Regions from separate parts of the Alteromonas sp. 4NH20-0056 genome, predicted to be linked through region 1. Evidence: predicted binding sites of a transcription regulator. Region 1 holds the regulator's gene; each other region holds the start of a gene.
What was found. The regulator sigma-54, encoded in region 1, starts transcription at its own class of promoters, with help from an activator protein. The targets are predictions, from matches to a motif close to GTTGGCACGNNNNTNGNNT.
Positions count from the first base shown of each region.

Region 2: a site for sigma-54 is predicted at 5,345-5,363, ahead of AC27EZ_RS05500 (DUF2726 domain-containing protein). Genes of this name have one in related genera too.
Region 3: a site for sigma-54 is predicted at 2,651-2,669, ahead of AC27EZ_RS01705 (flagellar assembly protein T N-terminal domain-containing protein). Genes of this name have one in related genera too.

Region 1 is NZ_BAAJLS010000001.1:618,853-629,864, reverse strand. It holds gene AC27EZ_RS02825 (cytochrome c1) at 1-93, shown strand, start outside; gene sspA (stringent starvation protein SspA) at 203-835, shown strand; gene AC27EZ_RS02815 (ClpXP protease specificity-enhancing factor) at 832-1,284, shown strand; gene AC27EZ_RS02810 (spondin domain-containing protein) at 1,507-2,235, shown strand; gene AC27EZ_RS02805 (spondin domain-containing protein) at 2,249-2,965, shown strand; gene AC27EZ_RS02800 (winged helix-turn-helix transcriptional regulator) at 3,015-3,725, shown strand; gene mgtE (magnesium transporter) at 3,741-5,099, opposite strand; gene AC27EZ_RS02790 (HPr family phosphocarrier protein) at 5,232-5,504, opposite strand; gene rapZ (RNase adapter RapZ) at 5,504-6,349, opposite strand; gene ptsN (PTS IIA-like nitrogen regulatory protein PtsN) at 6,378-6,821, opposite strand; gene hpf (ribosome hibernation promoting factor) at 6,831-7,118, opposite strand; gene AC27EZ_RS02770 (RNA polymerase factor sigma-54) at 7,149-8,633, opposite strand; gene lptB (LPS export ABC transporter ATP-binding protein) at 8,709-9,434, opposite strand; gene lptA (lipopolysaccharide transport periplasmic protein LptA) at 9,437-9,982, opposite strand; gene lptC (LPS export ABC transporter periplasmic protein LptC) at 9,951-10,514, opposite strand; gene kdsC (3-deoxy-manno-octulosonate-8-phosphatase KdsC) at 10,511-11,012, opposite strand, start outside.
Region 2 is NZ_BAAJLS010000002.1:446,984-457,995, forward strand. It holds gene gltB (glutamate synthase large subunit) at 1-3,122, shown strand, start outside; gene AC27EZ_RS05490 (FAD-dependent oxidoreductase) at 3,137-4,552, shown strand; gene AC27EZ_RS05495 (hypothetical protein) at 4,773-5,210, shown strand; gene AC27EZ_RS05500 (DUF2726 domain-containing protein) at 5,443-6,030, shown strand; gene AC27EZ_RS05505 (5'-methylthioadenosine/adenosylhomocysteine nucleosidase) at 6,261-6,959, shown strand; gene AC27EZ_RS05510 (cobalamin biosynthesis protein CobD/CbiB) at 6,966-7,934, shown strand; gene AC27EZ_RS05515 (helical backbone metal receptor) at 7,936-8,778, shown strand; gene AC27EZ_RS05520 (rhodanese-like domain-containing protein) at 8,820-9,224, shown strand; gene AC27EZ_RS05525 (DUF2721 domain-containing protein) at 9,326-9,730, shown strand; gene AC27EZ_RS05530 (GNAT family N-acetyltransferase) at 9,708-10,292, shown strand; gene AC27EZ_RS05535 (NAD(P)/FAD-dependent oxidoreductase) at 10,289-11,012, shown strand, end outside.
Region 3 is NZ_BAAJLS010000001.1:358,518-369,529, reverse strand. It holds gene AC27EZ_RS01720 (fimbrial biogenesis chaperone) at 1-114, opposite strand, end outside; gene AC27EZ_RS01715 (hypothetical protein) at 139-648, opposite strand; tRNA gene AC27EZ_RS01710 (tRNA-Arg) at 1,088-1,163, opposite strand; gene AC27EZ_RS01705 (flagellar assembly protein T N-terminal domain-containing protein) at 1,246-2,451, opposite strand; gene AC27EZ_RS01700 (LPP20 family lipoprotein) at 2,991-3,422, shown strand; gene flgN (flagellar export chaperone FlgN) at 3,512-3,940, opposite strand; gene flgM (flagellar biosynthesis anti-sigma factor FlgM) at 3,949-4,275, opposite strand; gene flgA (flagellar basal body P-ring formation chaperone FlgA) at 4,380-5,102, opposite strand; gene AC27EZ_RS01680 (chemotaxis protein CheV) at 5,309-6,238, shown strand; gene AC27EZ_RS01675 (CheR family methyltransferase) at 6,254-7,084, shown strand; gene flgB (flagellar basal body rod protein FlgB) at 7,250-7,684, shown strand; gene flgC (flagellar basal body rod protein FlgC) at 7,687-8,109, shown strand; gene AC27EZ_RS01660 (flagellar hook assembly protein FlgD) at 8,141-8,827, shown strand; gene flgE (flagellar hook protein FlgE) at 8,842-10,227, shown strand; gene AC27EZ_RS01650 (flagellar basal body rod protein FlgF) at 10,375-11,012, shown strand, end outside.

The DNA of each region.
Region 1 (11,012 bases):
CACAAGATAGGTAAGTGGGTATTAATCTTTATTGCAGTACTATTTGTATTTGTGTACTTATTGAAGAAAGAATACTGGCGAGAAGTGCACTAATCGCACAGATTTATGTATAATGTCAAAGGGGGCGTCTCGCCCCCTTTTTTGATATTTGAAATTTGCCCATGTATAGGGCATTAACTTGTTTCTCGACGGAGGAAATTGAATGGCCGTAGCCGCGAATAAACGTTCTATAATGACGTTGTTCTCTGACACAATTGATATTTATAGCCACCAGGTACGCATTGTGTTGGCAGAGAAAGGTGTGGGTGTTGAAATCAGCTACACAGATCCAAGCAACCTGCCAGAAGATCTGTTGGAGTTGAACCCTTACGGAACTGTTCCTACTCTTGTTGACAGAGAACTTGTACTTTATAAGTCTCATATCATCATGGAATATCTAGACGAGCGTTTTCCTCATCCGCCATTGATGCCGGTATACCCAGTGTCACGTGGTCAAAGCCGTCTAATGATGCATCGTATCGAGCAGGACTGGTATTCGCTTGCAGCGCGTATATTCCGCGGAGAAGGCGATGTGGAAGCAGCACGTAATGATTTACGTGAAGCGCTTTTATCGTTAGCGCCAGTATTTGGCGAAATGCCCTATTTCATGAGTGAAGAGTTTAGTTTAGTTGACTGTTATTTAGCACCGTTATTATGGCGTTTACCTGCATTAGGTATTGAGCTTACGGGTGCTGGCAGTAAAGAGCTTAACGGCTACATGAACAATATTTTCTCTCGCAGTTCGTTCAAAGCGTCGCTTACTGATCAAGAGCGTGAGATACACAATCCGCTATGACATCAATGACGTCTAATCAGCCCTATTTACTTAGGGCGTTTTACGAGTGGATCGTTGATAACGATTTAACGCCTTATGTTGTCGTGAATGCGTTAATACCCGGCGTTGAAGTGCCGCAAGAGTTTGTAAAAGATGGGCAAATCGTACTAAACGTATCGCCTAGTGCATGCGTTAATTTCGCCCTCGACCTTAACGAGCTATCTTTTCAAGCACGCTTCGGTGGACAGCCTCGTCGGTTACTTATTCCTTGCGAGGCAATCATGGCTATCTATGCCCGTGAAAACGGGGCAGGTACCGTCTTTGCCACTGAAGAAGAAATGGCGGGAGACATCACGCCACAGCCAGATAAGACACAGCCATCTTCAATTGAAGATGCAGATGCCTCAGATTTAACTGATGCGCCGGTTCCGCCCAAGAAGGGCAAACCTACACTGAAAGTTATCAAGTAATGCTTGAAAGGCTTTCTGTTACAGAAAGCCTTTCTTGTTATACCTTCCCCGTTATAGCGCTCCTGCGTTACCACTAGACGTATCATTTAACTACAGCAACATAATTTAATAGGCGTATATAAGTATTACGTTCTACACGTTAATGTGATTTTTTCGTGATACTTTTGTGATATTTCCCCAGCATGCTTATTCCTCACCTCTACATTCGAAGAAGGAAGAGCAATGGTTCGTTCAAAAGTAAAACTTAGTGTTATGTCTACCTTGGTAGTGTCTGCAACTGCATTCTCAATGGTGTCCTCTTTACAGGCGGCTGAGCTGAATGTCACAGTTCAAAACCTTACTCAGGGTATCTATTTCACCCCCATTCTTGTATCGGCACATAGTAGCGATGCGAGCTTGTTTGAACTTGGCGATACAGCCAGTACTGAACTACAAGCAATGGCTGAAGGCGGAGATATCAGTGGGCTGGTAAGCCTTACTGATTCACTCTCGGCCAATAACTTAACAAACCCTGCTGAGGGGTTACTTGCACCAGCGCAGTCTGCCCAAGGGATGCTATCTACAGATGACGGAAATACCGTGCTGAGCGTTGTCGCCATGATGCTACCTACTAATGACGGATTTATCGGCTTAGATAATTGGCCTATTCCTACCGAAGCAGGCACTTATACGGTTTATCTTAATGCGTATGATGCCGGCACTGAAGCCAATGATGAAGTACGCGGAAGCGGTATGCCAGGCATGGCAGGCTTTCCGGTTCCAGGCCCATTAGCGCCGCTTCTTGGAGAGGGTGGTACTGGCCTCGACGCGACTATTGCTAATGCAACCGTGCATATACACCCCGGAAATATTGGTGACGACAACGAAAGCGGTGGTGTCAGCGATGTTAATAACACGGTTCAACGCTGGTTAAACCCCGTGGCAAAAGTGACTATTGTTATTAGCGAATAGATAAGGACATAGTATGAAACTTTTTACGAATAAGTTACGTGTTGGCCTTGTTACGGCATCGATAGTGGTTATTGCTGGTTGTTCTGACAGCGATAATAACGAAGATCCTGAATTCGTGCTTCCGGCGCCTGTTCCATACACATATCAAGTTACCGTTACAAATTTAACCCATGCACAGCCGCTATCACCTATTGCAGTCGCACTACATAGCAGTGATGTTAAATGGTGGTCGATAGGAGAAGCCGCGTCCGATGCGCTTGCATCACTTGCGGAGAGCGGCAGTAACGAGGCACTACTTTCTAATGCCGCATTATTTGCTACTGCTTCGGGCAATGTACCGGTTGCCCCTGGCGAAAGCGTAACATTGGAGATTTCCGTTGACGATATTGCAAACGCCCATATAAGCGTAGCTACCATGCTGGTCAACACTAACGATGCTTTCAGTGGGGTTAATAGTGTTGATTTATCTTCATTAGAGGTTGGCGATGTTTATCGACGTAACGCCCATGTCTATGACGCGGGAACAGAGGAAAATACAGAAGCGATGGGAACAATCCCCGGGCCCGCTGACTCCGGAGAGGGTAACAGCGAAGGCCGTGAAGCTCATGACGTTGTAACACTTCACCCTGGTGTGGTTACCGCCAGTGATGGGTTAACAACATCGGTGTTAAGCGCTGACCATAAGTTTGATAACCCTGGGGTACGTATTTCTATAACAAGAATGGAATAAAACCTGTATTGCTCCGGTCATGTTAGTAATGACGAATCCGGAGCAAATTATGGTTCTTGTTATCAATAGTGGAAACACGCTTAAGCAGCCCATTATACAGTGCTTAACTAAGCACTGTTTTTTACATGATGTGGTATCACACTTTGAATCTGCGTTATCGTTATTGGCAGTGAAGCATTACGATCTTATTATCGTTGAAGCGAGCGGAACAGCGCACTGCAAGAACAATGTAGCGTGCATCGCACAACAGTATCCCGATAGCTGGTTAATGGTTGTAAAGAGGCCAGATCATTACGTCGATAGCGTTGATTACTTTGAAATAGGTGCCGATGACTATATTGCCAATGCGTATGATGAGCGTCTTTTGATCGCAAGAGTAAAAGCATACATGCGCCGATGTATGCCGGTAGAAAACCGCACCGATCGTGTCAATATCGGGCCTGTTAGTATTGATGAACGATACCATACGGTCAAAGTTCAAGGGCAAGCAGTGGATTTAACGGCAAGAGAGTTTTCTCTTTTTACGTTTCTGTGCCGACATCCCAACCAAGTATTCTCTCGTACTCAGTTATTGAGTTCTGTGTGGGGATACAACCATGAAGGCTATGAACATACGGTCAATACACATGTTAATCGATTGCGCGCCAAGCTTGATGATGTAGCGTCGATGGATAATGCTGGTCAATTAATACAAACAGTATGGGGTGTTGGCTATCGCATGAGTGCCAGCGGCTATGTTGCGAAAGCGGTGTTAGCGTAATATCAGCGACCAAGACTAAATGAGAAACAGCGTGGCTGTACCTAAGAAGGCGAAGATACCAACAACATCGGTAATAGTGGTTAAAATAACGCTTCCAGCGAGTGCTGGGTCTATTTTTAAGCGTTTCATGATGATAGGAAGCGTGGCACCCGCTAGCGCTGCTGCAATCATGTTCACAAGCATAGCAAATGCGATAATGACGCCTAGCATGTAGTCTTGTTTCCATAATGCGATGACTGAGGCAATTAAGATTGCCCAAATGGCGCCATTTAAAAAGCCGATTGAAATCTCTTTACTAATAAGCCAACGAGAGTTGCTGGCATTGACATGCCCTAATGCCATACCTCGAATTACAAGCGTTAGGGTTTGGTTGCCCGCAACGCCCCCCATGCTAGGTACTATCGTGTTAAGTATGGCCAATACAGCAAGCTGACTGAGCGTTGCTTCAAACAAGTCACTAACCATTGCAGCCATTAATGCGGTGACCAGATTTACCGCCAGCCATACCGAGCGGCGCTTCGTACTTTGTAACACGGGCGCGAATGTATCTTCATCATCGTCGAGACCGGCCATACTCATCATCGAGTGCTCCGCATCTTCACGAATGATATCAACGACATCATCAATGGTGATACGCCCCACCAGGCGGTGTTTTTCATCGACAACCGGTGCTGACAGCCAATTATAGCGTTCAAACAAGCTAGCAACTTCGTCATCAGGCATGTTTACCGGAATGGCTTCAGATTCTTCATCCATCACATCTGACACTTTAGCAAGTGTTTCAGCGGTTAATAGGCGTGTGACTGGAACAATACCCACGAGGTTGTCCGTGCGGTTTACCACGTAAAAGGTATCGGTGTTTTTAGGCAAATCGCCTTTTAAACGAATATAGCGAAGGACAACATCTACTGTTACGTCAGGACGAAGCGTGATGGTATCGGTATTCATGATGAAGCCAGCGGTTTCTTCACCATAGGACAGCGCTTGCTCAGCACGAAGCCTGTCTTGAGCGTCCATCGAGTCGAGGATATCTTGCAAAATGGTATCCGGAAGGCTGCTCAGGGTTTCCGCTAAGTCATCGGTATCCATTTCCTCGAGTGCATCGACCACATTAGCCGGTAGCATTTTTGAGATAATGCCATTACGAACATCATCAGATAGTTCTTCGATGATATCGCCGTGAAAGTCGCTATCGATAAGCTCCCACAGTTCATCACGGGTTCTACTGGGGCTAGACTCAAGGATATGGGCAACATCTGAAGGGGGAAGTTCTAGTAACAGTTTACGTACAGATACAAATTGACCATTACTCAGGGCAAGGTTAAGGGCCCTAAGTTGGTTTTGTACGTATTTTGGAACGAGCGCTTCAGCCATGCTTGCGTGATGCCTAATTACCTGAATCGGAAGTCGTTATAGGATATCGCAAATAACACGACGCTGTCATGGAAAATGGCGAAGCGAAGCACGTATTTGTGTCAGCGTGAGAAAGGCGACGTAACGTGAAGACTATTCGTCTTCGTTAAACTTACCCATGATAAGTTGTTCAATGGCGACCATGGCAGGTTCGGCGTCTTTTCCGTCTATGATAACGGTGACTTCCTCTCCTTGGTGGCTTTCTAACATCATCAGCCCGAGTACGCTGTTCGCATCTGCACGTTTATCTGTGGCGACTAATTCGATTTTTGCATCAAACTGATTCGCGAGCTTCACAAGCTGCGTGGCCGCGCGGGCATGCAAACCGAGCTTATTGACGATAGTAAGCTTTTTTTCAATAGCCATTATTGGTCTAATTCCCGATGTCTTATTTGTACGTCAGGGTGAATCTCACTGAATGTCTTTGCCAATGTTTGGGCAATAAACACAGAGCGATGTTGACCGCCTGTGCAGCCGATAGCAATGGTGACGTAACTTCTATTATTACGCTCTAAGTGCGGCAGCCACGTAGTGATAAGATTTTGAATTTGCCAAATAAACTTGGTTACAACAGGCTGAGAACCCAAGAACACTTCTACCGGTGCATCTAACCCTGTGTGATGACGTAAGTCAGGTTCCCAATGGGGGTTAGGAAGAAATCGTGCGTCAAATACGTAGTCAGCGTCTTTTGGGATACCATGCTTGAAGCCAAACGATTCAAAAACCAATACCAAGCGAGAGCTTTTCTTGCCAAGTATTCGTTCTCTAATAAGCTCAGCTAACTGATGAATAGTCAGCTTGTCAGTATCAATATATAAGTCTGCACGTTCAATAACAGGCGCAAGTAATGTTGATTCTGCTTTGATTGATTCTGATAATGACTTATTCAATTTAGCCAGAGGGTGAAGACGACGGGTTTCACTGAAGCGTTTTACCAGAATGTCGTCGCTCGCATCGATGTAGACAATAGTCATTGACCATGAAGAGGGCAGGTAGTCCAGAATTTCGACGAGCTCGTTAGGATCTTTTGGCAGATTTCTTACATCAATACTCACTGCAACTTGGTCGTATTCATCAACGACCGTGTGAGTGAGAGTAGGAAGGAGGTTAACAGGGATATTGTCTACACAATAATAGCCTAAATCTTCCAACGCACGCAGCGCCACTGATTTTCCTGACCCAGAACGACCACTGATAATAATCAGCTTCATTCATTTTCTCCCTTTAAATAACAGTGATTTACCCAAGTGCGGTAATAATATCGTCACGAGTAGTTGCGCGTCTAATGGCTTTTAGTGTGTCTTTGTCGCTTAGCTTGCGAGCAACGGTTGCCAAGGTTTGTAAGTGACCTTGTGTTTGCTCCTCAGGGACAAATAATGCAAAAAATATATCAACGGGCTTTTCGTCAATGGCGTCAAAATCGATAGCGGGAATGCTAGTGACCACAATGGCGATAACACTAGATAACCCCGGTAGGCGGCCATGGGGCAGGGCAATGCCGTTGCCAATTCCTGTACTTCCCATGCGCTCTCTAGCAAGTAGGCTAGCAAGGGCTTCTGCCTGATCAATATCCTCGTTGTTATTCGCGGCAATGTCGCTAATGATTTCGAGAATTCTCTTTTTGCTATTGCACTGAACCGCACACTCGGTGCGGTCCAGACTTACGATGGCTTGTATGTCCATGCTTTACTACTAATGTTTTTTGAGTTTTTCCTTATGCTTGATGACCTGCCTGTCGAGTTTATCGACCATGCTGTCTATCGCCGCATACATGTCTGTATTCTCTGAGGATGCAAATACTTCAGCACCGCTCAAATGCATTGTTGCTTCTGCTTTTTGACTTAGTTTTTCAACGTTCAGGATGACATGCACATTAGAAATGTGATCAAAGTGACGCTCAAGTTTAGTGAACTTCGTATCGACATAATTACGCAAAGAATCGGTGATTTCAACATGATGACCCGTTAGGTTGATTTGCATATTTCGTCTTCCTTATGTTTTTTAAGCCCGTTAAATAAGGCTCTTGCGTTGGTTCGACGGTGGAATCGACAAAGATTCCCGGTATTTTGCTATCGTCCGCCGAGCGACCTTTATGCCCTGCTCGGCCAACAATTGAGCAATCTTGCTATCACTCAAAGGCTTGCTCGGCGTCTCGGCCGCAACAAGCTTTTTAATCAATGCACGGATAGCGGTTGAAGAGCACTCTCCACCTGATTCCGTGGCAACGTGGCTTGAGAAAAAATACTTTAATTCGTAAATACCACGGGGGGTATGCATATACTTTTGTGTTGTAACGCGAGAAATGGTTGATTCATGCATATCCACCATCTCTGCGACATCATTTAACACCATTGGTTTCATCATTTCTGGACCATGTTCAAAAAAGCCCATTTGTTGCTGAACGATACAATTAGCAACTTTCATTAGCGTCTCATTTCGAGACTCTAAACTTTTGATGAACCATTTAGCTTCTTGCATGTGAGAACGAATAAACTGTGAGTCGCTACTGTTCTTGGAGCTTCTACTCATTGCCGCGTACTGCTGATTAACACTAAGCTTAGGCAGGCTGTCTGGATTCAGTTCCACCACCCAACGTCCGTTCTTTTTCATAACTGACACGTCAGGAATAACGTACTCGGGTTCTTTCGTTTTAAGTGCACTGCCTGGGCGAGGGTTTAGCGTTTGCAGTAGGCGCATGGCTTCTCGAAGTTGGTCTTCTTTTAAGCGACTCTTACGCATGAGTGTGCGGTAGTCTTTACTGCTTAGTAAGTCAGAGTATTCTTCGATAAGTTGCTTTGCTTCTTCTAGCCATGGTGTGTCTTCAGAAAATTGACGCAGCTGAACCATCAAGCATTCTTGAGGGCTACGGGAGCCAGAACCAATAGGGTCGAACATTTGAATACGTTTTAGCACGCACTCAATTTCATCCATCTCTACCTGTTCTTCAATATCTTCGCTTTTAATGGCTTCTAATATGTCTTCCAACGACGTGGTCAGGTAGCCTGACTCGTCTATAGAATCGATAATGGCCATGGCAATAGCACGGTCAGTATCTGAAAAATGGGTTAAGCGCATTTGCCACGACAAATGCTCTTGAATGTCATCTGTCGTTTCGCCTTGGAAAATAAAATCATCATCGTTATTTGATGGGCCAGGTGCGGGGGCAGACGACGCCGAATAGTATTCATCCCATGTACTATCAATAGGAAGCTCGTCGGGCAAATCATTTTTTTCCAGTGCATCACCAGACTCGATAGTATCGCTTGATGCTGAAGGTGCCGCGTCTAAACGCGAATCGTCTCCGTCAATATTGTTGCGCTCAGCTTGAGGTTCATCGGAACCGTCCTCAACTTCTAAAAGCGGATTTGAGTCCAACGCTTCTTGAATTTCTTGTTGAAGGTCAAGCGTAGACAGCTGCAGAAGCTTAATGGCCTGCTGAAGCTGTGGAGTCATAGTAAGTTGTTGACTAAATTTTAGCTGTAAAGATGGTTTCATCTACGTCTTATTTTATGCTCTGTTATGCGTATACCGAGTGCGAAAATAGCTAAATCGCTTGCGACTTACTATTAACTATAGCCTGAATTGCTCGCCTAGGTATACATCCCTTACTTTTTGATTACTCAAAACTTGTTCCGCGGTGCCTTGGGCGATTAATTCACCATGGCTTACGATGTAGGCTTTCTCGCAAACATCCAAGGTTTCGCGGACGTTATGGTCCGTTATTAAGATCCCAATTCCTCTATCTCGCAAATGCTGGATAATCTTCTTTATATCATTAACTGATATAGGATCAACACCAGCAAATGGTTCATCAAGCAAAATAAATTGCGGGTTGGCTGCTAACGCCCGTGCAATCTCAACACGACGACGTTCGCCACCCGAAAGACTCATGCCTGCACTATTACGTATATGGTTAATATTAAATTCATCAAGTAGCGCATCGGCTTCTTGTTCTTGCTGCTCTGCATTTAAATCTTTACGGGTTTGCAAGATGGCCATAATATTTTCATGCACAGTAAGCTTTCTAAAGATAGACGCTTCTTGAGGTAAATAGCCAATGCCTTGACGAGCGCGCTCATGCATAGGTTGATGCGTAAGTTCTGCATCATCAATCGTAATGAGCCCCTTATCAAGAGGCACTAAGCCAACAATCATGTAGAAGGTCGTGGTTTTACCAGCGCCGTTAGGCCCGAGTAGGCCGACAATTTGGCCAGTCGATACCGATAAGCTCACGTCTCTTACAACTTGGCGCGCTTTGTAAGCTTTTGCGAGGTTTTTTGCACTCAGTGTTGCCATGCTTAGTTATCATCCTCGCCGTCGTTGTTGTCATCTGCTGCTTTTTTTATTGCTTCAGGCGTGAATACAGTCGTTACGCGACCGTCTTTATCGTTATCGCCACCGGTTGCCAACAGTTGCTCAGAGATCATGTCGAAAGTAATGTTGTCACCTTTTACTTGGCTGGTGTCTTGTTGTAATTCCGCATTACCGCTCAATGAAATAGTACGCTTGACGACTTCATAGCGAATTTCATTTGCCTTCGCGCTTACTGGGGTGCCATCTTCTAACGTTTGTGAAAAGCTTGCAGGAGCGCCTCTGGCGATAAATACTTCTCTTCCTTCTCCCTCACTGGCGACAACTTCAACTTCGTCAGCAATAATAAGCAAAGACCCTTGAGAGATTCGGACATCGTCCTTAAAAAGCGATGTTTTATTTTTTCCATCAACGAATTGTGATTTCGAATCGACTTTGATGGGTTGATTAAAGTCGTTTTCATCACTGAATGACGGTGTGGCAACGCTACCTAGTAATAAACTAGTTACTAGGAGAATAAATGGTCTGAACATGGTCTATTAGCTCATATTTTTGTGTGTCTAAGTTTGCATTAAACCCATTGCTATTAATGACATACTGTGTGCCTTGGATATTCACACGTTGGTCAGACGTCATTTGTTTAGAGTTTAAATTGATCTGGATATACTGGGTTGTAATTCGTTTGACAAAGTCATTGTTCGTTTGGTTCTCGATAAGCACATCTTTTTCTAACTGAATCAGCTCATCATTGTAAAGTGTCCCTTCTTGTGCCGACACTACCCAAGGCGACTCTGTGCTATCGGTGTAGACTGAGTATCTGGGCTTTTGAAAAAAGACAAACCCCAATTCGTCGTAATGCTCCATTGAGGCCGCAAATACTTTGTGGTTAAGCTTGCCTTCAACGTTATACAAGGTTGTTGTCAGGTTTTTTGCTTGATAAGCAGGTTTTAGTGCATTTTGCCCTTGTTGTTGTGAAGACGCTGGCTCATCTTCCATCCACGTAGGTAGATACATAAGCAGTGCAAGAATGAAAAGGGCTGATATGCTGACGCCAAGCCGGTTCATACGCTGGCACCATGAATACCAAACTCTACACCTTGTGATTGCAAGATAGTGTCGCTTATTTCACGAACGGCACCGAAACCACCCGGAAGTGATGTAATCCAGTTTGCCTCTTGCGCGACCAATGGGTGAGCATCATTGACAGCAATGTTAACGGCAGCGCGTTTAAACATGCCAGTGTCAGGCATATCATCACCTACCACGGCAACCTGCTCAGGGGTTAACGATAGCGTTTCCATTAATGCACCTAATGCATCATATTTGTTTTCTTCCCCTTGAATAATGTGTGACACATTAAGGGCTTTCATTCGGCTTTCAACAATGCGCGACTTTCGGCCAGTGATAACAGCGACGTCAATGTTGTGCTGCACCAACGCCTTAACACCATAGCCATCTCGAGTATGAAATGCTTTTAACTCTTCGCCGTCATTACCCAAATAAATACGTCCGTCAGAAAAGACGCCATCTACATCACAGACGAGCAAACGTATCTGTTTTAGC
Region 2 (11,012 bases), on a different contig from region 1:
TGTTTGATGATGACGCCATGGCGGTTTATCACAAGCTACATGCCTACAGCTACGAAGAAATACAGCAAGTGGTCAAGGTTCTAGCCAAAGACGGTCAAGAAGCGGTTGGTTCAATGGGCGACGACACGCCAATGGCAGTAATGTCATCGCGCCAGCGTACTATTTATGACTACTTCCGTCAGCAATTTGCTCAGGTTACAAACCCGCCTATTGACCCCTTACGTGAAAATCACGTGATGTCATTAGCAACCTGTATTGGTCGAGAACAAAACGTATTCAGTGAAACGTCAGGTTACGCTGACCGCGTATTGTTCGACTCACCAATACTGATGTATACCGACCTGAAACAGCTACGTGAATTCAACCCTGACAACTACTACTCAGAGGTTGTTGAGCTTCAATACCAACCTCAAGAAGGTTTGAAGAAAGCGATAGAGCGGATTTGTAACGAAGTAGAAATGCTCGTGAAAAACAAACGGGCTGCGTTTGTGATTCTTTCAGACCGAAACATTAAACAGAATCGTTTAGTGATCCCTGCAGCTATGGCTGTCGGTGCAGTTCAGCGTCGTCTTGTTGAAAAGTCTTTACGTTGCGATGCGAACGTGGTTGTCGAAACGGCAAGCGCACGTGACCCGCACCATTTTGCCGTGCTTATTGGGCTTGGTGCGACAGCGGTTTACCCTTTCCTTGCGTATGAAACTATTGAGCAATTGTGTGAAAAAGGTGAACTTGATATTTCAGCTATGCAAGCCACATTGAACTATCGTAAAGGCATAAACAAAGGCTTGTATAAAATTATGTCCAAAATGGGCATAAGCACCGTTGCCAGCTACCGTAGCTCAAAACTGTTTGAAGCCGTAGGCGTGAACAGTGAAGTGATGGAGCTATGCTTTAAAGGCGTTACTTCTCGAATTCAGGGCGCTGGCTTTGATGACTTCCACCAAGACCACATTAATTTAAACCGTATCGCGTGGCTCAAGCGTAAGCCGCTTTCCCACGGCGGTTTGTTGAAGTATGTCCACGATGGTGAGTATCATGCATATAACCCTGATGTAGTCACAACGTTACAAAAAGCGGTGGTAAGCGGGCAATACACTGACTATCAGGCGTACGCCACACTGGTTAACGAACGAGCGCCAGCGCACATCCGCGACTTACTTGCGTTAAACCCAGACTGTGACCCTATTGATGTAAGCGACGTAGAGCCTGCAGAAAGCTTGTTCCCACGCTTTGATACCGCAGCGATGTCAATCGGCGCACTTAGCCCCGAAGCACATGAGGCACTCGCCATTGCAATGAACCGCTTAGGTGGTCAGTCTAATTCGGGTGAAGGTGGTGAACATCCATCACGTTTTGGTACCGAAAAGAACTCGAAAATCAAGCAGGTTGCGTCAGGCCGCTTCGGTGTAACACCGCACTATTTAGTTAATGCGAGTGTGATACAGATTAAAGTTGCCCAGGGTGCGAAACCTGGTGAAGGTGGTCAGCTCCCTGGTGACAAGGTTAATAAGTACATTGCACAACTTCGATTCTCAGTGCCAGGGGTAACGCTTATATCTCCACCGCCACATCACGATATTTACTCTATCGAAGATTTGGCTCAGCTTATTTTCGACCTTAAACAAGTTAATCCAACGGCGCTTATCTCAGTAAAACTGGTATCAGAGCCGGGTGTGGGCACTATCGCGACTGGTGTTGCCAAAGCGTATGCCGACCTTATCACTATTTCTGGATATGACGGCGGCACGGGTGCAAGCCCGCTTACGTCAGTTAAATATGCTGGCAGCCCATTTGAGTTAGGCTTATCGGAAACCCAGCAAGCGCTTATTGAGAATGGCTTACGTCATAAAGTGCGCGTGCAAACCGATGGCGGCTTAAAAACAGGTTTAGATGTTGTTAAAGCCGGTATTTTAGGTGCAGAAAGCTTTGGTTTCGGAACAGGACCAATGGTGGCGCTTGGGTGTAAATACTTGCGTATTTGCCACTTGAACAACTGTGCAACCGGTGTAGCAACGCAAGACCAAAAGCTTCGTGACGACCACTTTATTGGCTTACCAGAAATGGTAATGAACTACTTTAAGTTCATTGCACAAGAAGTACGTGAAATCATGGCATCAATTGGTATCGCTAAGTTTGATGATTTAGTAGGTCGCACTGAATTGTTGAAAGTATTAGACGGCATTACCGCAAAACAGAATCGCTTAGATTTATCGCCGTTGTTAGTTCGGCCTGAAGCGGGCGAACACACACGTTTGTTCTGCTCTCAGACAACGAATGAGCCTATCGATAAAGGCGAACTTAATGCGCAAATGCTTAAAGATGCCCAGCAAGCGGTGGTAGAAACGAAGTCTATTTCTCTGAAATATAACATCCGAAATACGGATCGTTCTGTCGGTGCGCTATTGTCTGGCGAAATTGCCAAGCACCACGGTAACCAAGACTTCGAAGATACGCCTATTAGAATAGACCTCACAGGAACGGCAGGCCAAAGCTTTGGTGTCTGGAACGCCGGCGGTTTGCACATGCACCTAACGGGCGATGCAAACGACTATGTGGGTAAAGGCATGACAGGCGGTAAGCTGGTTATTCACCCTCCTAGAGGTATTGAATACGACGCGCATGACAGTGCCATTATGGGTAATACCTGCTTATACGGCGCAACAGGCGGTAAGCTTCTAGCGGCGGGCCGCGCAGGCGAACGTTTTGGTGTTAGAAACTCAGGCGCAATTGCCGTGGTTGAAGGTATTGGTGATAACGGTTGTGAATACATGACTGGCGGTATCATTGCGGTCCTTGGCCCGGTTGGCGTGAACTTCGGCGCGGGCATGACAGGTGGTTTTGCTTATCTTATGGATGACAATGATGACCTTGATAACCGTGTTAATGCTGAATTGGTAGACATTATGTCTATTGAAGATAAGGCAATCCTTGCCGAACACCTACGTGGTTTAATTAATCAGCACTACGAAGAAACCGGAAGCGAACATTCGTTATCGCTACTTACCGATTTCAACGCGACGCTGAAACGCTTTAAGCTTATTAAGCCAAAAACCAGCGATGTGAAGAACTTGCTTGGTCACATCAGCCGTTCTAGCGCTGAATTACGCATTCAAGCGCAGTAGGGGGAGTTAAGTTAATGGCAAAGAACGTATACCAGTTTGTCGATGTTGAACGTATCGATCCGCCTAAAAAGCCGATCATGGTGCGTAAAGAAGAGTTCGGCGAAATTTATCAACCGCTAACCCAATCACAAACCGAAGGCCAGGCAGATCGCTGTCTGGACTGCGGAAACCCTTATTGTGAATGGAAATGCCCGGTACATAACTATATTCCTCAATGGCTAAGTCTGGCTAATGAGGGAAGAATATTAGAGGCAGCCGAGCTGTCTCATAAAACCAACAGCCTTCCTGAGGTCTGTGGCCGAGTGTGTCCACAAGACCGATTATGTGAAGGCGCATGCACCCTAAATGACGATTTCGGTGCGGTAACTATCGGAAGCATTGAAAAATATATTACCGATACCGCCTTTAAGATGGGTTGGCGCCCTGATATGTCTGATGTGGTTTGGACAGACAAAAAAGTGGCTATTGTTGGCGCAGGCCCAGCTGGGTTAGCGTGCGCTGATATTCTTGTCCGTAATGGCGTAAAACCCGTTGTTTTTGATAAGTATGAAGAGATAGGCGGCCTACTGACGTTCGGTATCCCGTCATTCAAACTTGAAAAAGACGTCATTAAACTACGCCGTGAAATCTTCACCGACATGGGTGTGGAGTTTATTCTTAACACCGAAATTGGCAAAGATATCGCGTTTGAAACCTTGCTTAAAGATTACGATGCTGTGTTCTTAGGTATGGGGACATACAAGTCGATGAAAGGTGGGTTCGACAACGAGCATGTGCACGGCGTGCATGAAGCGTTACCATTTCTAATTGCTAACACCAATCGTGTTATGGGCTTGGAGAAAGATGAAGCCGACTACATCGACATGAAAGGCAAACGCGTAGTGGTACTAGGTGGTGGTGATACCACGATGGACTGTGTCCGTACTTCTATTCGCCAGGGTGCTGCTCAGGTTACTTGTGCTTATCGTCGTGATGAAGAAAGCATGCCTGGTTCACGCCGTGAAGTCGTTAACGCAAAAGAAGAGGGTGTAGAGTTTCAGTTCAACTTACAACCCATTGATATTGCCGTTGATGAAAATGGTAATGCATGTGGCGTAAGGCTAATTAAAACTGAAATGGGGCCACCTGATGCAAACGGCCGTCGACGTCCGGTTGAAATTGAAGGCTCTGAACACGTTCTTGAAGCCGATGCCGTTATTATCGCATTCGGTTTTCAACCAAGCCCATCACCATGGTTCGGTGAGTTTGGCATTATGCTTGATGAAAAAGGTCGAGTACGCGCTCCTCGTGGCGGTAAATTTGCTTACCAAACGTCAAACCCGCAAATTTTTGCAGGTGGAGACATGGTGAGAGGAAGTGACCTAGTCGTTACTGCCATTGATGAAGGTCGTAAAGCCGCGGAAGGCATTATGGATTATATCGGCGCATAACAACACGTTGCGTTATTTAATAAGAAGCTCGCGGCATAAATGTCAGCGAGCTTTTTTTGTTTTTCGCACTTACCGACAATGCGCCATATACTCGACACTTCCTATTCATACCTATATTCAGTTGCTCTGTGACGCAAAGCTATCTACTATCATGGTATGCGTAAGCGGTCCGGCGGTTATCATAAAATCAACCGTTAAAGTATGTGGTGAGGCTTTAAAGATGAATTTCAACAACCTAACAACTATTGGTTCCAGTGCAGGCCAGCAAATAAAACGCATGGTGACATGGGGTGCATGTGCAATGGCTTGCTCAGGGCTCCTAGTGACGCATGCGCTTGCCGATACCTCAAACACAGCATCATCGCCTGACATTTCATCATGCCCTAGCGCTTTTCATCAGGTAGTCATTGCAAGTAACGCCACCCAATGCCAGGCCTTTAACGAAGGGCTACCTGCCAGCTTAGTTTACTTTACAAAAAACTCAGCAGGCGAAACCATCCGCTACTACCAAGACAACATTCCTAACGCGCATGTTCATACCCCCATTAATTCACGTGTTTTGATAGTTTCTTCAGATAATACGTATCGTGTTGTGGTGTCGCCCGACAATAATGGCGCGCAAGTCGATATACTGGTAATGAAAGACCCTGCCGAATAAGTCTCCCCCTCATAATCAGAGCACCCCATTATTGGCAGTACGTTTTGTTTCGCTTTACCCTATCTTTTTGCTAAGCGCCTGTGCCAACGCTTGTAATTAAAGGGCTCTACGCTATTTTGTTTCCCCATTGCAAAAGTGGCACTTGCCTTGCAATTTCATCAATGAACCAATAGGTATCAACGAAAACGTCATTTTTATGACGCTCAATAGTGTTTGATGAGTGAGGATTACGATGGAATTGGCAATTATTTTAATGATGTTACTTATCGTAGTGGCATTAGGTGCCATTAAGTTATCAGACGGTGGCGTGGCATTCCCATTTCGCCGAAAAGCGCAGCTTTTCACACCGGCCGAGCATACGTTTCTCAACCTAATTGAACAGGCAATGGGAAGAGAGTTTCGCATTATCTGTCGCGTAAAATTAAGCGATGTGGTGTCGGTACGACAAACCACAAATAAAAAAACAGCCAGTCAGGCTATTTCAAGAGCATCATCTCGACAACTTGATTTTGTACTTGTAGACAAAGAGGACATGAGCCCTGTATTAGCCATTGACCTTGTTCATAACCAAGGTAAAGACGGCTACAAGGCACAAAAAGATTGGTTTGTTTCTGGCGCTTTAGACGCTGCGGGCGTTCCTCATGCGCGTATTAAAGTGAAATCAGGATACAGCGTCGATGACATTCGTGAGTGTATTGAGAATAAATTGATCCCTTATCGTCGCTTGCAACAGAAGATGGCACAGTTACCTACGCACAATCCCACTACGCCTAAAAGACCAACGCGACCGCTACGCTCAAGTCGCCCAGCGGCGGCATAAAACGCGTAGCCATCTTACAAAGACGCACCATTTCCCCCGCCTTTGTCGCTCTCCACCCCCGCGACAAAGGCATTTTCCTATCAGTTTTTCCCTATTCCTTATACAATTAGCTCACTTAGCGTAAACGAGCCATTATACGGCCTGTATTGTTATTTTGGTTTACCGCCTTGCTGGCACATTGCCTATGGCGAGATTAGCGCTCACCCCGTATTTATTTTGATGGTATCACTATGAAAAAAATTGGCATTTTAGGCGCAATGGATGAAGAAGTCGCATTGCTAAAAGCATCGTTATCTAATGTTGTAGAAACAACGTGGAATCACCTGACCTTTTTTGAAGGCCAATTACACGGTATCGACGTCGTACTCGTAAAATGCGGTATAGGTAAAGTGGCCTCGGCACTTGCTACTACCGCGTTGATTGAAAAGTTTTCACCCGATGCCGTGGTTAATACTGGCTCTGCTGGCGGGTTCGACAAAGACCTAAACATTGGTGATGTTGTTATTGCAACGCATGTTATTCATCATGATGCCGACCTTACGCATTTTGGCTACGCACTAGGCCAGTGTGCCGGTATGCCCAAAGACTTCCGATGCGATAGCGCATTAATTGAGGCTGCACAATCTGCAACAACCTCCATTGAGGGTGTACAATCTCGCCAAGGGTTGATTTGTACCGGTGATGCGTTTATTGGTAGCGATGAGGCCGTGGCGGAACTACGTCAAAAGTTTCAGGATATGAAAGCAGTAGAAATGGAAGGCGCTGCCATAGGACAAACCTGCCACATGCTCAATGTACCGTTTCTCGTGGTCCGCTCTCTTTCAGATATTGCTGGAAAAACCTCGACGGTCAGCTTTAAAGAATATCTAGAAACTGCTGCAAAACACTCTGCCCAATTGGTTATGGCGATGATTAAACACATCGCCTAACGCAGCGTGGACGCTTTTTTTAACGACGCAGGGTACCAGTCATTACTGGTACTGTGGCTTGCGATTGCGGTTGACGCCATATGGCTGTGGCCGCACAAAAGCCACCCGCTTACGCTTATGCGCTATCTCATTTTAAGGATGGGACAACGCGTCGTACCCAGTTCACAATATGCGCCGATGCAACACTATATTTCCGGCAGCCTTGCTGCCGCAGTGTTACTGCTCCCCCTCATTGCCTGTCTTGCACTGCTCGTCCAGATGGCAGAATACCCCATCTTCTTCGAAGCCGTTATCGTCATTGCGATGCTAGATTTCCGTTATCAGCGACAGCAATTTAAACGGGTTACCGCCAATACAGGGAGAGGCAAGAAAGTGCTTACACGAGAAACACTGTCGACTATCGTTGCACGTGATTGCGATATACTGTCAGATGTAGGCGCTGCAAAAGCAGCAATCGAGGCATTGTGGCTCAAGTTTTTGTATCTTTATTGCGGTGTCATTTTCTATTTTCTTATTGCCGGCCCAATAGGCGCACTAACCTACCGTCTGTTGTTACTCACCGCGTGGCAGTGGCACCCTCAACTACCGGGCTTTTCACTCTTTAGCAAACCAATACGGGTTATCGTAAATATACTCTTATTGCCTCCCGCGTTTCTCGGGGCATGTAGCACGCTTATCATTACCAATCCAATTGCCGGGATAAGAGCAATAAAGCACAGTAAGGCAAGAGATAAAACCTCACTATTACTTGCGTTATTTGGCGGCATTCATGGCTTCCAGTTAGGCGGCCCTGCTATTTACAGTGGAAAAAAAGTAAGGCATGCCCGTGTGGGGGGAAAACGTGAAGTCCGCCATTCAGACATGCTTAGAAGTAAGCGCACCATTTACAGCGCAATGACGGTAGTTGCGGCGTTCGCTAGCCTATGTTTATTCGGCATAGCGGTATCCACTCAATCACTTGGTGACTTTTTATAACATGATGACGTTAACCTCAAAATGGCTTCAGGGTATAGCTGCATTCTTCCTATTGGCCTTTTCATTAAACGCCCATGCCGCGCCACAAAATGATGGTACGCTGCGTATCGTAAGCCTCGCGCCTCATTTGACAGAGTGGGTATACAGTTTACATTTAGAGCGCCATCTTGTCGCAGTAAGCGCCTTCAGTGATTACCCAGAACAAGCTAAGTCACTTCCTCGCGTGGCTGACTATCAAGGCGCAGATATTGCCAGAATAATGGCATTGTCCCCCACCCTTATTTTGGCGTGGGAAGGGGGCAATAAGCCAAGTGATATAAACAAACTCGAACAAATGGGGTATCGGGTATTTAAAAGCAACATCAATGAACTTTTTGATATTTCAAAAGAGCTGAAAGCGTTAGGACAAATAACCGAGCGGGAAGACATAGCCCAAACGTTGGCGAGTAACTTTGAGCAGCAAATAGTGACGCTCGAGAACAGTTACAAGCGCACTGCACGCATCCCTGTTTTTTACTACTCGTGGACAGCACCGCTTATGTCAATTGGCCCTCACGCTTGGCCTAATAAACTGCTTAATATCTGCGGTGCACAAACACTACTTAAAGATAGCCCTGTTGATTACCCGCAAGTATCTATCAAGGAAGTCCTTTTACGACAACCAAAAATACTCGTTGCCGCGAGCAAATCGTCGTCAAAGGAACTCAATACATTTTGGGCGCCTCACGCAGATTTTATCGATGCGCCTGTGATTACTGTTAACCCTGATATTACAAGCCGGTATACGCTACGCTTGGCTGATGAACTAAAAACGCTATGTGAGGGTATAAACCACCGATTTTAGCGAGTATACTTAAATGAAAACAACGGACGGGAAAAAATAAGATGCGGATAGTTACAGCAGTTTTTTTTGTGTCTATCGCAATCGCCATTTTTGCTTCTCTCCAATACACCGCTAAAGCAACCACTCAGCCATCAATTCAGCCCTCACCCTACCTAATTGAACGGGTAAAAAACAACGACTGGATGTTAATTGATGTGCGCTCTCCTGAAGAGTTCGCTGAAGGCCATATCCCTGGCGCTGTCAATATGCCTTACGACGCGATAGACGGTTATATTAGTGAACTTGAAGGGAACAAAGAGAAGCCTGTTATTGTTTACTGCCGCTCGGGGCGACGTGCCAAATTAGCAATGAAAGTATTAAAGGCGCTCGATTTTTCTGAAGTTATGCATTTAGAGGGTGATATGCTCGGGTGGAGTGCGGCAGGCCTGCCTGTTGACCGTATGTAAACACGCGCTCAACACAACGCGTCAATTCCTAACAAGACAATTCAACGTGCTATTGATACACTCAGAAACATCGACGAGGCGACAGACCTTTTTATCCCGCTATGACAATTGATATCGCAACGCCAGCCATGCTTTTTCCAGCTATATCGCTATTGCTGTTGGCCTATACCAATCGGTTTTTAACGCTCGCTACGCTTATTCGTAACTTCTCAAAAGAAGAACGAGACGATAATACTGTGGCACAAATCAAAAATCTAAGGCTACGTATTCAGCTTATTAAGCGGATGCAAATAGCCGGTGTGGGCAGCTTTTTCCTTTGCGTCGTATCGATGCTGACTATCTACCTTAACTATCAAAACGTAGGAAACTGGATATTCGCGGCAAGCCTCGTATCACTGCTCTATTCGTTATGGATGTCGGTACGAGAGATACTTATTTCTGTTGAAGCCTTAGATTTTCATTTAGAAGGAATGAAGCAACAGCATGACCACGATAACCTCAAGTGACATCACCTACACGCCACTAACCCGAGCACATTTCAATCAGGTTATTGCACTTGGGAATGACGTTCACGGCGAAAATTACTTAACCCCGTCTTTGTTAGAAGCCATTTATCAAAAGGGTTGGCATAAGGACATCAACGCAAGCTTTGTTGCCCTTTACCAAGGCAATGTGGTGGGTTTTCGTCTTACGTATGCGCACAGCCAATGGCAACGTGATAGTTGGTGTACACCGTCTAAATGGCCGGTTGCAGAGTCCCATGTTTGCTATTTCAAATGCAATACCGTATCGCCCCACATGCAGGGTACAGGTATAGGTAGTGCTCTACTACGTCTGTCTATTCAGCAGGCTAAGTTACAGGGTGCAGAAGCAGGCCTTGCACACATATGGCTAGCCAGCCCAGGAAACAGTGCTTTTAAATACTTCTCTAAAAACGGCGGCGTACTTATCAATAAACACCCGGGGAAATGGCGTCATGCGTCTATTTATGAAGGATATGACTGCCCTGTTTGTGTTGATTATTGCGAATGTGAAGGCGCTGAAATGATGTTGACGTTTACCTCATGAATACCAGTGAGATATACGACCCATTAGTGAGTAATGGTGTAACCCCTACACACTCATCTCCGCCCTCTTATTGGCATGCCACTCATACACCCACACACTATGCGCCACTTGCCGGCGGGATATCTACAGACTACCTCGTGATAGGAGGTGGCTATACCGGGCTAAGCGCAGCAGTTACGCTCTCTGAGCAACAAAAAGATGTGGTGGTCATAGACAGTAATACCCTAGGTTTTGGCTGCGCTGGACGAAACGGCGGCTTTATATTAAGCGGTAGCGGCCGATTATCGCTTAGCGCGATAGCTGAAAAATGGGGCGCCACCGTTGCTGATGGCATGCATAGCGAATTTACCGAAGCCGTTTCGTTGTTAGAGAACAGAATAAACCGCTATGCCATGCAGGTAGATTATACCTCTGGCGACTATATAAAAATTGGCCACACCGCCAAAGCTGCAAAAGGACTCTTTAGTGCTGCCAATGCTCAGCGTGACCGCTATGGCGACACACTTGAAAACGTAACTCAGAATGCATTGAGTAAACGTCTAACTGTTGCAGGCTCTCACGGTGCGGTTATTCAGCCGGGTGCGTGCTTGCACCCTTTAAAGCTGGCCGACGAATATGCTCGCATCGCGTCGCAGTTAGGGGCATCACTGTATTACAACAGCCCCGCTCTCGATATTACTGAGTTTGGTAATTGGTTCAAGGTAACCACGCCAGGAGGTG
Region 3 (11,012 bases), 260 kb from region 1:
ATTAACGCTATTCGAAAGAAAAAATGAAATAAAAAGAGTCAAAAAAACAAAAAAATGGCGGGTGCGGGACATAGGGATAACTCTACTGCTAAACGAACAAATAAGTGGGCGCATTTACCTACGCCCACTATACCAGTATTACTGGAATGTAACATCTACTGTGTAGGCTGCCGTGTAGCTGTCGCCTGGTGTTAGGGCAGTGTCTACTGTCATGCTACCGTATACGTCGATAGTTAGGTTATCGCCAGAGCCGTTTGTTGTTACGGCTGTTTGCGTACCATCAACAATAGCGTCATGTGTGCCTGTCGCGTTGTTAATATCATACGTTGATGCGAAGGTTACGTTAGTACCTGAAGCACCAGTTACCGTTACGTTTAGTGGTACGTTTGCAATAAGACCAGAAACGGTGATCAGACCGATCGCAATATTTGCGTTCGCGGCATCACAGTTACCGGTTACAGCGCCAGCGTTGTCCATTGTACAAACTGCACCCGCAGTTGGTTGCATTGCACCAAAATGTAGTGCTGTAGTTTGAGCAATGGCAGCGTCTGAAATTGCATTTACCGTAGCTTGGAAAGTGCTAGAAGCAGCAAATGTTGTCGCAGAGATTGTTGATAATAGCGCAAGAGAAATTATACGTTTTTTCATTATTATATCCTGAAAATTATTATTGTTTGATCAACATGGTATTACGTACTTTATAAGTATCTTTTAATCATACAGTTACAAGGCATCTATCTATCTACCGCGATGCCGGATTTATTCAACCACATGACTTGACAAAATGAAAAGTATGTAAACTTATACGCTATGGCTTGCGGGTATGTCTAAATGAGGTTTTTTTTCCAATTGGAATTTTTATGGTATTGTTTTAATTGATTATTTATTTTTATGTCAAAATAAAAAACGTTGTAAATTAAGTGCTTATACTTTCGTATAAAATTGAAAAAAAACGATCAGCGTTTCAAAAACTAGCTATCAAGAGGACGAAAAACGTGATCCTTGTATGAATGTCGCGATAAATGGCCTGAAAAGTGCGACAAGGTATGTCACTAGAATTCACTAAGGTATGATTTTTTATTCCAAATGGCGTCCCCACCGCGACTCGAACGCAGATCTAAAGCTTAGGAGGCTCTTGTTTTATCCAGTTAAACTATGGGGACAGCGCCGTTTACATTATACGAACTTCTTTGAAACGTTAACCCTTATTCATAAAAAACATTATTAAAAAGGTTATTACTTATTTTACCGCTTCACTACAAAATCGTTTTCTTGAATATTGGCGATAACGCCGCCCGCTTTATGCACAATAGTAGAAGAATTACTGTAGGCGCGAAGTACGCTAAATTCGCCTGGATAAAGTGAGTATTGTAAGAATGACGTGCCAGAACTATCAATAACTTGCTTTACTTGGTACAGAGTAAGTGTGTCACCTTCTTGAATGTTATTATCTTGCCCTAGTGATATAGATAAATTGTCATTGTTTACACTAACCACATGACCTGTCAAAGGCTGACATGTTAGCGCTTCTTGCATGTCAGTGACCACATTATTTAACGTCTTTGACAATGATGTTCCAAAACTAGATTGCCAAAATTTAGCGCTTTTCGTATTTATCTTTGTGAATTTATCAAACGCCCATTCAGCGTTCATATCATAATGCTTTTGTAGTAAAAGCCCGCCGTTCATTGCGTCATATACCTCGATCGAAAGTGAAAAATAACGAGTGGCATTATCGCTTTTCCAAAACGCAAGAGACGAACTAGGTTCTCGAACAACACTCATGTCATTGATTTCACCATATAATGAATACTGCGTATTCGCCTTTTTCGAGAGTGCTCTCATGTGATAGGGACGATCTTTATTCTGAATATTTAAGGTATATGGCTCAATGTGTGCAATCTGTAGATTGTTATTTCGTGAATTGATCAGATGGGTTAACTCATGCGTTAACGAGCTAGAGAATTGTCTTAAATCACCGTCAAGCAAATGCGATGTGTTCTCGACACGAAAATGGCTTGTCGATATTTTCTTTAGGTCGTCTTCGGAGGCGCACACCGTTGCGTTAGGTGTAATATCAGCTCTTACGGCAATAGTGACGTAATCGTTATGCCATACCTCATCGGTTAACTCTAGTTGATGGACCTCTCCACTCGCCGTCATGAGTAAACGCTCGTCATTTAACAATCCATCGGTAAGGTGCTGGACGCTTGATACTGATGCTCCTGCAAATAAGAGCGCCTGACGAAGCGCTTCTTCGGTCGCGTTCTTTTTGGCTGCGGTTTTATTTCCATCCACGATTACCGCTTGCCCTTTAGCTTCATACCACGCGGCATCGCTTTGCCAAGACGTTGCAAACAATAGGCAAAATAGCGCCGTTTTAATGCTTTGGTTTATCAGTTGCATTGGCGGTGTTGGCAGTATTGATAATATTGGTTGCGTTAGTTGCATAAGTTACGTTAACCCATCGTATAAGCGAAGTTGTATCCAAATAGTAGATAAAGCAGTGACGCCGCTGGTGCTTTACATGGTAAAAACCGGTAAATCTACCCTATCGAGGTTCGGCGTTATCACATGCGTCAATTATCTGCCTTATTTTGCAAGCGGCGATATGACTTGCGACGTGCTGATATTCTGCTTGATAAAATGTATGCGAAAAAAGTGCCATGTATTCAATCTATCCTCTACCCAATGATATTCGCGGTAATTGCATCAAATGGTGCGAAATTTGCAAAGATATTTGCAAAGATAACTGCGATGTAAGTTGCAAACTAATATCTGATAGCGCCGCTAATGATTTTTCTTTGGCTCGAGGAAATGGGTTAAACGGCGCCACACGAATGGCATTTACGAATAAAGAGACGCGGCGAATTGAACGTCGGCTGCGATCTACTATTGAGGTTGTTATGAATTTTTTCAAACGAACAAAACCATCAGGCAATAACCCCCGCAATGGACGTCGCATAGGCTACACATTATGCCTAGTAGCGATGGGTACCATTTTAGGCGCTTGTAGTTCGATAGTAGACAAGCACGTTGAGTGGGAGACGGTTGAACCTGAACAGTATCCCATGCTAAGCGCTGTGGGGTATGCGCCAATCGCCACCCAGCGTGGGCAAACCGAGACGGAAAAAATGCTCATGGCAGTTAAAGCCTCAAAACTTGAGGCTTATCGCGAGTTAGCCGAACAGGTGTATGGCCAGCGACTATCTGGCGAGCAATCGATTTCCAACCTAGTAATAGATAATGAAGTGCTTAAAGCATCGGTTGACGGTGTTATTCGAGGGGCTGAGGTTGTCAAAAGCTATCCTGTTGGTGAAGACACTTACGCTACCGAGCTTTCGTTGGATATGCAGCGTGTTTACGATATTTACCTAACGATGGCGAAGCCAAAGCGTATTAGAGCAGTGAAGTATTATTAAAAAGCGTGTTATGCGTAGAAAGTAAATTAATGCCACTATTAAAAAAGCGCATATCATGCGCTTTTTTTGAGATTGGTATCTTAGTAACCTCAGGCTTTTACGCCTGACCCTAACTGGCCACCCTTAGGTTTGCCGGTTTTGTCATAAGTGAGAGACTCTTTAGCACGCACTTCCATCATCAAGTTCCGTAAATGGTTGAGGCGAAGCTGTCCTTGCTCTACGGCTTTTTGATTGACTTGGGTGCGGTACTTACATTCATCCAAAAGCGTTTGCGCTTTAGATATTAGTTCGTTAGTTGAATCGTCCATGCCTTCTTCGATAGCGGCACGATGAAGTGGTGCTATTTTCTCATCAAGTGATTGGATGTCTTCAAGTAATGCGGATTTGTCATTTAGTAACGCCATCAAAAGCTCTGCGTCGCGAGAACTAATATGCTGCAATTCATTTTCTAGCATTAAAGACAAGTTCTCTAAATTGAGAACTTGCCGTTCCAATGAAACATGAAGTGCGTCTGACATGCGTTGACCTATTTCTGACCAAATATTTCTGATTCTAGTTTCGCTATTTTATTCGCGAGTACTTCAGGATTAACGCGATATTCACCGTTTTGAACTGCTTTCTTTAAACGGTCGACTTTCTCTTGGTTAACCGGTGCTTCAGAGCCTTTCTTCTGGACCTGATTTAGCTGCTGCGCAGATTGTGTCAACGACACAGAGTCTTGACGCGGCGCTTGCGCTGTTTGCGCAGAACTCGCAGCTTGTTGCTGCGACTGTTGCGTCTGATTTTGTTGCGCAACTTTTGAATTATCAACGGGGTTTTTTGGTAACCCATTGTTAATATTATTAATTGCCATCGTATATCTCCACTACCTTTTCGCCTCAATTTAATATATCGGCCGACGGTACGAATTCTTTAGTCATTTCTTTAACGAAAACGTAGTTATTTAAGCGCGTCGAATTACAAGTGTATCACGACTTCTTGAACGCTGGCGACTTCAGCGATAACGGTCTTTTTGCTGCTCGTATTCAGCACCTTTATTGGGTCCCCGATAACGCCATCTTGCTGAGCTATCCCTGATGTTTTCACAGACATTCCGCCGATGGCTGCTGTGATGGTAATTCTATCACCTTCACAAACAAAGCATAGCATATTTGCTTGTACCGGTTGGCCATCCGTAATTCTCCGCTTAATCCTTGCGCCAATGAGTGTATCTACACTGGCGAATGTCGAGTGTCTTAACCTTCGGACATCCACATCTGAAAACGCAAGATTCGAGGGAGTAAGCACTGTACCAGGGCTTACTGCACCAGAGACAACGACAATTTTGCGGGTTTTGACAACATGAGCGCTGGTAAACAGATACCAATCATTATCATTACAGCTTACTCTTACCGACACGTATGATTGTTTTAGTGATTCCTCTGATGCGTGGTATTGAAATCCCTCATGACAAGCTGGAATATTTATCCTATTGTCTATCTTCACAATATTGATACCGATGTTAGTATCCGCGTCATCATGTTGAAGCGCCGCTAGCAGGTATTCTTCAGCGCCTTTTTCAACGTCTTCGTGCACTGTTGAAGCAATGGCGTGCTGGAAAAAAAAGAGTGGTGTCAACGTTAAAAGTAACGAGTAGCGTTGCCACTTTAAGAGACTATTTGTGATTTTTAGTTTATTCATAGTTACTTTTCGTGTTCAGTTAGCGAGTTATTGTCTATGCTTATGACAGAAAGCAGGCGGCCATGTCGCGTTTTTTGTTGTGCTTTCTCACGTATTAACGCGTTATGCGTCATTTTTCTGGCGTTTGACCTGCAACATTTTAGTGATATTGTCTAGCGTAACTAGTTAAGGCAATGATCGTGCCCAGTATCGAAAAGAGGTGACATATGTCGGGTATTTTAGATTCGGTTAACCAACGCACGCAGTTAGTGGGTCAAAACCGACTTGAGCTGCTGTTATTTAGATTAAACGGAAGGCAGCGCTTTGGAATAAACGTATTCAAAGTACGCGAAGTTCTCCAATGTCCACCCCTTACATCAATGCCTAAACTTAATAAATTAGTTCGTGGGGTTGCTCACATCCGAGGACAGACTATTTCAGTCATCGATTTGAGTATGGCAACAGGCGGAAAGCGCATTGAAAACCTCTCTACGTCTTTTATCGTCATTGCTGAATATAATCGTTCAGTGCAAGGCTTTTTGGTTGGTGCTGTAGAACGTATTATCAATACTAACTGGGATGCAATCATGCCTCCGCCGCAAGGAACAGGTCGCGCTAGCTATCTTACTGCAGTCACCGAAGTTGAAAATGAGCTAATCGAAATTCTTGATGTTGAAAAAATATTAAACGAAATTTCTCCGCTAAATGCAGAAGTAAGCTCGGAAGTTGCCGAAGGACTCACTACGGAAGGAAAAGAAGATAAAATAATTTTTATCGCCGATGATTCAGCCGTGGCTAGAAATCAGGTTAAAAAAGCACTGACATCGTTGGGGCTTGAAATCGAGCTTGCGAAGAATGGGCTAGAGGCGTTAAACCGCTTAAAAGAAATTGCCGAAGAGTATGGTGATATCACTAATAGAGTGGGGGTATTGGTCTCGGATATTGAAATGCCAGAGATGGATGGCTACACCCTTACTGCAGAGATAAAAAACACGCCAGAGCTGCAAAAACTTCACGTTGTTCTGCACACGTCGTTAAGCGGTGTTTTCAACCAAGCAATGGTACAGAAAGTTGGCGCAGACGACTTCATTGCAAAATTCCACCCAGATGAACTTGCCACAGCGGTTCAGAAGTGGCTAATGATAGATAGTGAATAACGGAGCTCTCAGGGATTGAATAGCAAAGATGTTTCGCCGGAAAGTTACGTCAAGTTTCGGCACTTCTTAGAGCAGCAATGCGGCATCGTACTTGGCGAGAATAAACAGTACCTAGTGCGAAGTCGTCTCGCTTCGTTGTTGCACGTGCACAAATTCGATAGCACTGATGCCCTTATCGAGACGGTCGTTCGCGGATACGATCGTAAATTACTTCAAAGCGTTATTGATGCGATGACGACTAACGAAACCTTGTGGTTTCGTGATACGTATCCCTTCAATTTACTGCAAACTAGGATTATCCCTGAGTTAGCGTCAAAAAACCGTAAGCTGCGTATTTGGAGTGCCGCGTGTTCGTCTGGCCAAGAGCCATACTCGATTGCAATGGCACTGCTTGAGTTTCAACGGCAAAAGCCTGGAATACTCAAAAATGGCGTAGAGATCATAGCAACGGATCTTTCATCTGAAATGCTAGCCAAATGCGAGAAAGGAGTATATGACGAGTTATCGTTAGCCCGCGGATTGTCGCCGCAGCGCAGGCAGGCGTTCTTTGATACAGCCGACAAAGGTCAAATGCAAATAAAGTCCGAAGTGCGTCGCATGGTAACGTTTAAAAGCATTAACCTGCTGAGTAGTTATGCATCGCTCGGCCGTTTCGATATCGTGTTTTGTCGTAATGTACTCATTTACTTTTCAGGTGACGTAAAACAAAAGATACTGCAACAAATTGCCGGGCAACTGCAACCTGACGGCATTCTCTTCCTCGGAGCGTCAGAATCTATAAGCTCTGCGAGCGATCGCTATAGCATGGTTAAATGTAACCCTGGTTTGTTTTATCAAAAGAAATAGCTGCAAGTCGATGCTTTAAATGCATTTTTTTTAAAAACTTATCACACTTTCACTTTTCATCTATCCAATTTAATCACTCTTGGCATCTCATTTGCTAATAAATCTTCAAGATAACTAAATATTGGTTGATACCCCATCAACACAATTGGGTTCTGGAGTTTTATTATGGCTATTAATCTCGACAAGCTTGTCGGATTCCATCAAAACGCACTGACCATTCGCACTGAAAGGATGGAAGTTATATCCGGCAATTTAGCAAACGCTAATACGCCGGGTTATAAAGCGAAAGACATCAACTTTAACAAGGCGATGGAAGCTGCGATGCGTAATTCAGGTGGCACAACTAAAACCACAGATGGACACTTAAATAGAACCCATGAAAAGCATCTAAAAGGCAGCAGTACGTCTGTTGCATCGAATTTTGATTTGCAATACCGCGTCCCAACACAACCAGACACCGGCGATGGGAATACGGTTGAAGTGCAGTCCGAGCGTAATCGCTTCTTGGACAATGGCTTGCGATACCAAGCAAGCCTCGCCTTCCTAAACGGCAAAATCAAAGGCATGAAAAAAGCACTTGGTGCGGCAGGAGGACAATAGTCATGAGTTTATTTAATGTAATGTCAATTTCAAGTACCGGTATGGAAGCGGAAAATGTTCGTTTGAATACAACGGCAAGCAACATTGCCAACGCTAATTCAGTAAGCAGTAGCTATGACGAAACATACCGTGCTCGTCATCCCGTGTTTGCCGCAGAGCTTAATCGCGCAATGCAGGACCAGTCGCGCGGCGTGGGTGTCCAAGTAAAGGGAATTGTCGAAAGTGATGCACCGCTGCAAGTGGAATATGCGCCAAATAATCCTATGGCTGACGCCGAAGGGTTTATCTACAAGCCAAATGTCAACATCGTGGAAGAAATGGCTAACATGATGTCAGCATCAAAAGCCTATGAAACCAATGTTCAAGTTGCCGATACCACTAAGCGTATTTTCAGGCGTGTGCTTCAGTTGGGTCAAGGGCAATAATTTGCCGCTTAGGTAAATCGAGGATTTTACAGTGAATACAGTTAACAACACGGGTCTTAATACCGACCTTTATTGGCAGGAAGAGACCGTAAAAATAGCAGACGGCACTGAGCAACAGTTATCCCAGGAAGATTTTTTCTCGATGTTGACTGAACAATTAGCCAACCAAGATCCGACCAAACCTGTTGATAATGACCAGATGGTTGCGCAGATGACGTCTTTCACCATGGCTGATGGTATTTCACAGCTCAATGGAAAGTTTGAAGCTTTCGCTGCATCAATGACATCTAACCAAGCGCTGCAAGCATCTAGCCTTATAGGCCAAAACGTATTAGTACAAGGTAACGTTGGTTTCATGGGAGCAACGGGCGAGGGTGTCTCAGGTGTTGTGGTGAACGAAAAAACGATTCAAAACATGACGATCACCATCGAAAACCAATTTGGTGAAGTCATTAAAAGCATCGATGCTGGCACACAAGCCGCCGGTAACGTCGAGTTTAAATGGGATGGCAAAGATGCCAAAGGTAACGACATGCCTCCCGGTGAATATGTCATTAATGCTACAGGCGAATTAAATGGCGAAGGTGTACAGCTTTCAACCGCAGTAAATCGTCATGTAGGAAGCGTTAGTTTGGCCGGCAGCGGTCAGGGCGTAATTTTGAATTTGGATGGTGATGTCAGTATCAATCTTGATGACGTCATTCAAATCGGCAGTTAGCAGGAGAATAAACAATGTCTTTTAATATTGCACTTAGCGGTGTTTCTGCCGCACAAAAAGATTTGGATGTAACCGCGAATAACATCGCAAACGTCAATACGGTTGGTTTTAAAGAGTCGCGCGCTGAGTTTGGTGACGTTTACGCGGCTTCGTTGCTCGCAGGCGGCAAAACCAAAGTCGGTGACGGTGTATTAACACAAGAAGTTGCCCAGCAGTTTTCTCAAGGTAGTTTAGCGTTTACTAATACCTCGCTTGATTTGGCCATTACAGGTAACGGTTTTTTTGCAACAGTGCCAGAAATTACATCACGAGATTTCTCGTTTACTCGAGCGGGACAGTTCAAGCTTGATAATGATAACTTTGTGGTAAACAGTAGCGGCGATAACTTACTTGGTTTTCCGGTTAACGCAGATGGTACAAGTGCATCAGTTGCATTGAGTACAACAGAGCCAGTTCGTATTCCTGATTCATCGGGGTCTCCTCAGCAAACCTCTGAAGTTGATATTCGAATGAATCTACCTGCTGGTGATCAAGGCCTAGATCCTGCTGATTTCAACCCAGACGACCCTCTTACCTATAATGCGGCAACATCAGTTACCGTCTATGACTCGCTAGGTGATAGTCACGTGATGACGTATTACTTTATTAAAGATAATACGCCGGGTGTGGATAACGAGTGGTATGTTGCAACAGCGGTAGATGACAACTTAGTTGATATGGTTGATTCAACCGGCGCTGATACCGACCCTGCGACAGCAACTAATACCGTAGGTACCAACACCGGTAACGCTGTTACCGCATCAAAGTTGATATTTTCACAAGGTGGTGACTTTGTTGGTGTAGAAACGCCGGATGGATTATCAACCCTTGATTTCAAACTACAGACAGAGGCGCTAGGTGCTACCGTATTGTCAAACGGCTCAGATCCCACGCAGCAGATAAGTGTTGATTTTAATTTAGACCCGGCAAGTGCAACGCCTAATGAGCCAACTCAATTTGCGTCTGCATTTGAAGTAACCTCATTAGAGCAAGATGGTCTGCCTGTTGGGCGATTAACCGGTATTGATATTGGGCCTGATGGGTTAGTTCGAGCAACGTTCTCAAACGGAACCTCTGAGCCTATTGTCCGCGTAGCATTGGTTCGCTTTTCAAATGAACAAGGTTTAACGCAAGAAAGCAGTACGCAGTGGAAAGAAAGTATTCTTTCTGGTGAAGCGCTAGCGGGCGAAGCAACGACAGGTACGTTTGGTGAAATTAATTCATCAGCGCTTGAACAAGCTAACGTGAACCTTACAACAGAGCTTATCGATATGATTATTGCCCAACGGAATTTCCAGGCGAACTCACGAGCTCTGGAAGTAAACAACCAGCTTAACCAGACAATCTTGAATATTAGATAACGCAACTAACGTAGTTAAAAGCCGCAGCATCGCTGCGGCTTTTTCTTATGCGACCTCTCTTACTTCCCTCAATTCTTACGTGACTCGCATGTTGGCATCAGCCTTGCAAAACAACAGGTATGGTTTAAACAGAGTCAAAAGTCAGTCATGGACAAACTTCTCTATATCGCAGCAAGTGGCGCCTCCCAAGACCTTCTAGGTACGGGGATAAGGGCGAATAACTTAGCGAACGCGCAGACAACAGGTTTTCGTGCTCAGCTAGAGCAGGCAAGGTCAATGCCGGCTTACGGCGAAGGTTTGCCGACTCGCGTTTTCTCTATGACAGAAAGCCCAGCAAATAACTATGAATCTGGTCCTATGATCCAAACGGGGAGAGACCTTGATGTTGCAATTCAAGGTGATGGTTGGTTTGCCGTTCAGGATGAAAATGGCCAAGAAGCGTACTCTCGAGATGGTAACTTCAAGCTGGGTGATGACGGAATTTTGACAGACGTTCATGACCGAATGGTATTGGGAGACAACGGGCCTATCTTCTTACCCGTCCCTTTAGACAACTTGAATATTGCTAAAGATGGCACTTTATCAATGCGTCAACTCGGGGCACCTGCGAATGTCATTGAAGAAGTTGGGCGTCTTAAGTTAGTCAGTCCAAATTATGCAGATATGGAACGTGGCAATGATGGCTTGTTTCGAATGGAAGACCGTTCAATTGCCCCGGCTAGCGGTAATGTACAGCTTATGTCTGGCATGCTTGAAGGGTCTAACGTTAATGCGGTAGACGAGAT